DNA from 3 places in the Pseudomonas sp. S04 genome. Region 3 is predicted to be linked to each of the others. Evidence: predicted binding sites of a transcription regulator. Region 3 holds the regulator's gene; each other region holds the start of a gene.

Region 1 (2,223 bases), 510 kb from region 3:
CGGCCGCCAGGCCGTCATTGCTGGTGTTGGTGACGGTGGTCTTGGAGTTCGCAAGAATGTCGTTGAGACTCAGGCCACTGGTGGAATCGGTAACACTCATCGACGCTGCCCCTTATCACTGACCGAGGGTCAGGACCTTCTGCATCATGGTCTTGGCGGTGTTCATCATTTCCGCGTTGGTCTGGAACGAACGGCTGGCGGAAATCATGTCGGCCATCTCTTCAACCACGTTGACGTTGGGGTAGTAGACGTAGCCCTTGGCGTCAGCCGCCGGATGGTTCGGCAGGTAGCGCGCTTCCAGATTGCTCTGGTCCTCGACCACGCCCAGCACTTGCACGCCCTGGCCGGCCGCGTCCTGGTTCTGGAACAGCGAGTCACCGCCGCCCGACTGGCCACCCTGGAACATGGTGGCAAATACCGGGTGCCGGGCACGGTAGGTCTGGTCGATGCTCGACGAGACGGTCTCGGCGTTGGCGATGTTACTGGCCACGGTGTTGAGGCGCGTGGTCTGGGCACTCATGCCACTACCGGCAATATTAAAAACACTCGACAGGGACATGAATTACTCTCCGCGCAGGGCCGCTACCAGCCCTTTGAATTTGCTATTGAGCAAGGTGAAGCTGGCCTGGAAGTTCACCGAGTTCTCGGCGTAGTTGGCCTGTTCCAGTTGGGCGTCCACGGTGTTCTGGTCGATCGACGGTTGCATCGGCGTGCGGTACAGCAGCGACTCGTCACCGCTGCTCAGGCCCCGGGCTTCGATATGACGGCTGTTGGTCTTGTTCAACGCGAAGCTGCCGTTCTTGCTCTTGTCGGCCTGGGCGGCCAGGACCGCCGAGAAATCCAGGTCCCGCGCCTTGTAGTTCGGCGTGTCGGCATTAGTGATGTTGTTGGCCAGCACTTCGGCACGCTGGGCGCGGAAGCTGAGGGCTTGTTGGTGGATACCGAGCGCTTTATCGAAGCTGATGCTCATGGCGCAAACCTTTGGGTGACCTGATTTTTCGTAACAGGCACAAAGCAAGCCCCGTGCCAGCTCGCCAGGCCCCGCAAACAGGGGCCTTGGCCGAAAGCGGCAAGGTGGCAATGCCAGAAAAGCGGCAAGCGTCTTCCGGCACCTGCCGCTTTTCTGCCGCCTTGGGCTGCTCGACAGGCGCGCTACAAGGATTGTGCAGCACGATAAAAAACGGGAGCCCCTGAGGACTCCCGCTTTTTTTGCCACCTGACCATCACTTGGCCTGGTAGATGATCCCCGGACTGCACTGGACCATCTGATAGTGATCCGGCAAGCCGTTGAGGGCTTCGGACGCGCCGAGGAACAGGTACCCGCCCGGCTTGAGCGTACTGTGAATGCGCAACAGGATGTCCTTCTTCACTTCGGCAGAGAAGTAGATCAGCACGTTGCGGCAGAACACGATGTCGAACTTGCCCAGGCTGGCATAGCTGTCCAGCAGGTTGAACGAGCGGAACTCCACCCGGCTCTTGATCGGCGCCTTGACCGCCCAACGCCCCGGCCCTTTCGGGTCGAAGAAACGCTGCAGGCGCTCTGGCGAAAGACCGCGGCCAATCGCCAGGCTGTCGTACTCGCCGGACTTGCAGTTGTTCAGCATGGTCCCGGAAAGATCGGTAGCGACAATCTGCACCCCCATCCGCAACTGGCCCATGTTGGTCCGCTCGAACTCGTCGATCGACATCGACAGCGAATAGGGTTCCTGCCCCGACGAACAGGCCGCCGACCAGATCCGCAGGCGCTGGCCGGGACTGGCCTTGATCGCTTCGGGCAAGACCTTGTTCTTCAACACTTCAAACGGATAGGTGTCACGAAACCAGAGGGTTTCGTTGGTGGTCATCGCGTCCACTACCATCTCGCGCAACCCACCGCGCGGCTGGACTTGAATGCGCTGGACCAGCTCACCCAACGACTTGATACCTTGCTGTTCCATCAGTTTGTTGAGACGGCTCGAGACCAGATACTGTTTGTTTTCACCGAGCAAAATGCCACAGGCTTTTTCCAGGAAGACCCGGAACTGTTCGAAATCCAAATTACCCGTAGACAATGATGCCGCCTCTAAAATCGTGTTGATCGCCAGGGGCAAAGGCCACCTAGCTGATATCTGCTGCTTTGATCCGGTCGACTACCCGGGATGCCAGGTCATCAGGGCGGAACTTGGCCAGGAAGTCATCGGCACCGACTTTCTTGACCATCGCCTGATTGAATACGCCTGACAA
Region 2 (2,223 bases), 2.8 Mb from region 3:
TGCCGGTTTCGATCAGCGCCTGCGCGACCTGCGCGGTTTCTTCGTCCGTCATGTCCGGGGCGATCTTGATCGCCAGGGGTACATGCTTGCCGTGCCGCAGGGCCAACTCGGCGCGGCGCGTGGCCAGGTCGGCGAGCAGTTGCTTGAGCGAATCACCAAACTGCAGGCTGCGCAGCCCCGGGGTATTGGGGGAGCTGACGTTGACCGTGACATAGCTGGCGTGGGCGTAGACCTTGTCCAGGCAGATCAGGTAATCGTCGACCGCACGCTCGACCGGGGTATCGAAATTCTTGCCGATGTTGATCCCCAGCACGCCCTTGTACTTGGCCGCCGCGACCCGGGCCAGCAAATGATCGACGCCGAGGTTGTTGAACCCCATGCGATTGATGATCGCCTCGGCTTGCGGCAAGCGGAAAATCCGTGGTTTGGGATTTCCCGGTTGCGGGCGCGGGGTGATGGTGCCGATTTCGACAAAACCAAAACCGAGCTGGGCAAAGCCGTCGATGGCCGCGCCGTTCTTGTCCAGGCCTGCAGCCAGGCCGACCGGGTTGGGGAAGTCCAGGCCCATGACATTCACCGGCACATGGGCCGGCGCCTTGCACAGCAAGCCGTTCAGGCCCAGGCGTCCGCCCGCGCCGATCAAGTCCAGGGACAGATCGTGGGAGGTTTCCGGGGAGAGTTTGAACAGCAGTTGGCGGGCCAGGGTATACATGGGCGGGCTTGACTCGGTCGGCGGCGAAATAAGGCGGCGATTATAGCCGGGCATCGGGGTCGCAGGCGAGGTACATGTACAAATCCCTCGGCAATGGCATATGCCTTGCACCGTGAACCCTATCCGTACTCATGCCAGCGCCGGGATGAGTCGAAAGACCATGGCGTCGTCATCCGACTTGGCTTGCACAGGGGCCCGGGGCGACGCTTTTTTTTGCAAGGTGCACTCTCGATGAACGAACCATCAGTCGGCCCGCTGGCCTGGGTCAACGGCAGCGACGCGCCGGAAAAGACCTCGATCAACCTGGGCTTCATGGCCCTGAGCGATTGCGCCTCGGTGGTCGTAGCCGCCACCCAGGGCTTCGCTCAGCCTTATGGCCTGACCTTGAACCTCAAGCGCCAATCGTCCTGGGCCAACCTGCGGGACAAGCTGGTCAGCGGAGAGCTGGACGCCGCTCATAGCCTCTATGGCCTGGTGTACGCGGTACACCTGGGCATCGGCGGCGTGGCCGCCACCGACATGGCCGTGCTCATGGGCCTGAATCAGAACGGGCAGAGCATCAACCTTTCCCACGGCCTGCAAAGCCTGGGCGTGACCAGTCCTGAGGCGCTGGATCGGCACGTGCACCAAACTCGCCCAAAACTCACCTTCGCCCAGACCTTCCCCACCGGCACACACGCCATGTGGTTGTATTACTGGCTGGCCAGCCAGGGTATTCATCCGCTGCAGGATGTCACCAGCGTGGTGGTGCCACCGCCGCAGATGGTCGCGCATCTGCAGGCCGGGCGGATCGACGGGTTTTGCGTGGGCGAACCCTGGAGCGCCAGTGCGGTGCAACAGAACCTCGGCTTTACCCTGGCGACGAGCCAGGCCATCTGGCCTGACCACCCGGAAAAAGTCCTCGGCTGCACGCGCGCCTTCGTCGAGCAATACCCCAATACCGCCCGGGCGCTGGTGATGGCGATCCTGGAAGCCAGCCGGTTCATCGAACAAAGCCCGGAAAACCGCCGCAGCACCGCACAGTTGCTCAGCGCCGCCGACTACCTCGACACCCCGGTGGACAACATTGCACCGCGCTTGCTGGGCGATTACGCCGACGGGCTCGGCAATCGCTGGCAGGACCCGCACCCGCTGCGTTTTCACGGCCATGGCGAGGTGAACATGCCCTACTTGAGCGACGGCATGTGGTTCATGACCCAGTTCCGCCGCTGGGGCTTGCTGCGCGACGATCCGGATTACCTGGGCGTGGCACGCCAGGTCCAGCAACTGGGCCTGTACCGCGACGCGGCCGGGGCCCTGGGCATAACCGCGGACAGCCATGAGATGCGCAGCAGCCAACTGATCGACGGCAAGATCTGGGACGGTGCGGACCCGGCGGCCTATGCCCGCGGTTTCAGCCTGCACGCCATGACCGACACCCCCACTCTGCGCGCCCAGCCCTGACAGGAGAGCATGAGCATGTTGCGAATCCTGCTGATCAACGACACCGCAAAAAAAGTCGGACGCCTGAA
Region 3 (2,223 bases):
GTCAACGATGGTCAACTGATCGCAGAAGGTGACGCTGAAACCATCCTGGCCAACGAACTGGTCAAGGAAGTGTACCTGGGCCATGAGTTCCGCCTTTAAGCTGCGAGGCGTCTGGTCTGCCGGCAGAGCGGATTGTCAATGAAAGCCTTAATATTTTTATTGTCATGACGCTCTAGGCAAACACTTCAGTTTCAGGCATATAATTTGCTTAAGTTTGGCGCTCCGGCGCCCTGTAGTGGATGGCGCACGTGCGCCGGCGAATAAGGTGTTAAGCCCCAGCCATGAAACCATCGCTAGTCTTGAGAATGGGCCAGCAGCTGACGATGACACCGCAGCTGCAACAGGCCATCCGCCTGCTCCAATTGTCGACCCTGGACCTGCAACAGGAAATCCAGGAAGCCTTGGAGTCAAATCCAATGCTCGAACGCCAGGAAGAAGGCGACGACTTCGATAACGCCGACCCGATGGCGGACAACATCGAGCACAAACCCAACACCGACGTCCAGGAACCCTCCTACCAGGAAACCGCCCCCACGGTGGATAACCTCGAGGAAGGAGAATGGAACGAGCGCATTCCCAATGAACTACCGGTCGACACCGCCTGGGAAGACGTCTACCAGACCAGTGCCAGCAGCTTGCCCAGCAACGATGACGACGAGTGGGACTTCACCACCCGCACCTCCGCCGGGGAAAGCCTGCAGAGCCACTTGCTCTGGCAATTGAACCTGTCCCCGATGTCCGACACCGATCGCCTGATCGGCGTGACCCTGATCGACTGCATCAACAACCAGGGTTACCTGGACGAAACCCTTGAGGAGATTCTCGAGGCATTCGACCCGGAACTGGACATCGAGCTGGACGAAATCGAAGCCGTCCTGCACCGCATCCAGCAATTCGAACCCGCCGGCATCGGCGCCCGCAACCTGGGCGAGTGCCTGTTGCTGCAATTGCGCCAGCTGGCCGCCAAGACCCCTTGGCTGGCAGAAGCCAAGCGCCTGGTCAGCGATTACATCGACCTGCTCGGCAGCCGCGACTACAGCCAACTGATGCGGCGCATGAAGCTCAAGGAAGACGAACTGCGCCAGGTCATCGAACTGGTCCAGAGCCTCAACCCGCGACCTGGCTCGCAGATCGAGTCCAGCGAAGCCGAGTACGTGGTGCCGGATGTGATCGTGCGCAAGGACAACGAGCGCTGGCTGGTGGAACTGAACCAGGAGTCGGTACCGCGCTTGCGGGTCAATCCCCAGTACGCCGGATTCGTCCGTCGCGCTGACACCAGCGCCGACAACACCTTCATGCGCAATCAGTTGCAGGAGGCGCGCTGGTTCATCAAGAGCCTGCAAAGCCGCAACGAAACCCTGATGAAAGTGGCCACCCAGATCGTCGAGCACCAGCGCGGCTTTCTCGAATATGGCGACGAGGCGATGAAGCCGTTGGTCCTGCATGACATTGCCGAAGCGGTAGGCATGCACGAGTCGACGATTTCCCGGGTCACCACGCAAAAATTCATGCATACCCCGCGCGGTATCTATGAGCTGAAATACTTTTTCTCAAGCCACGTCAGCACCTCCGAAGGCGGCGAATGCTCGTCCACGGCGATCCGCGCGATCATCAAAAAACTGGTTGCCGCGGAAAATCAGAAAAAGCCGTTGAGTGACAGCAAGATCGCTGGTTTACTGGAGGCACAAGGTATTCAGGTAGCCCGTCGTACCGTCGCCAAGTACCGCGAATCCCTCGGGATCGCGCCTTCGAGTGAACGCAAGCGATTGATGTAACGGGCCACGCCACAGCGTTCCAGGGTGTTTTCGAAATCTTTCGCAGACACCCTAGTGGCAGGCAACTCGGCCTGCCGCCTTATGCACTGGCAACGAAGGAGAAGCTGTATGCAAGTCAACATCAGTGGACACCAACTGGAAGTTACCGAACCTCTGCGCACCTACATCGGCGAAAAACTCGACCGGCTGGAGAGGCATTTCGACAAGATCACCAACGTGCAAGTCACGATGAACGTCGAGAAGCTGTTGCAGAAAATCGAAGCCACGCTGCATATCCCCGGCGGAGAAGTAGTCGCCAATGCCGAGCATACGGACATGTATGCCGCCATTGACCTGCTGACCGACAAGCTGGACCGTCAACTTAAAAAGCATAAGGAAAAGACCCAGAGCCTCCTTCAGGGCGCAACCGGTCGTTAACACCCCCATCCCATGATCCGACTTGAAAGCA

The links. The regulator sigma-54, encoded in region 3, starts transcription at its own class of promoters, with help from an activator protein. The targets are predictions, from matches to a motif close to ANTGGCATNNANNTTGCTNT.
Region 1: the regulator sigma-54 is predicted to act here: its motif matches at 1,012-1,031, upstream of flgB (flagellar basal body rod protein FlgB).
Region 2: the regulator sigma-54 is predicted to act here: its motif matches at 805-824, upstream of PspS04_RS18710 (CmpA/NrtA family ABC transporter substrate-binding protein).

Annotation. Positions count from the first base shown of each region.
Region 1 covers NZ_CP019427.1:1,477,836-1,480,058, reverse strand. Annotated here, with positions in the region: gene flgD (flagellar hook assembly protein FlgD) at 1-100, opposite strand, end outside; gene flgC (flagellar basal body rod protein FlgC) at 116-559, opposite strand; gene flgB (flagellar basal body rod protein FlgB) at 563-970, opposite strand; gene cheR (protein-glutamate O-methyltransferase CheR) at 1,224-2,051, opposite strand; gene PspS04_RS06465 (chemotaxis protein CheV) at 2,098-2,223, opposite strand, start outside.
Region 2 covers NZ_CP019427.1:4,255,464-4,257,686, forward strand. Annotated here, with positions in the region: gene PspS04_RS18705 (quinone-dependent dihydroorotate dehydrogenase) at 1-712, opposite strand, end outside; gene PspS04_RS18710 (CmpA/NrtA family ABC transporter substrate-binding protein) at 944-2,155, shown strand; gene PspS04_RS18715 (ANTAR domain-containing response regulator) at 2,171-2,223, shown strand, end outside.
Region 3 covers NZ_CP019427.1:970,615-972,837, reverse strand. Annotated here, with positions in the region: gene lptB (LPS export ABC transporter ATP-binding protein) at 1-99, shown strand, start outside; gene PspS04_RS04120 (RNA polymerase factor sigma-54) at 282-1,775, shown strand; gene hpf (ribosome hibernation-promoting factor, HPF/YfiA family) at 1,884-2,192, shown strand; gene ptsN (PTS IIA-like nitrogen regulatory protein PtsN) at 2,205-2,223, shown strand, end outside.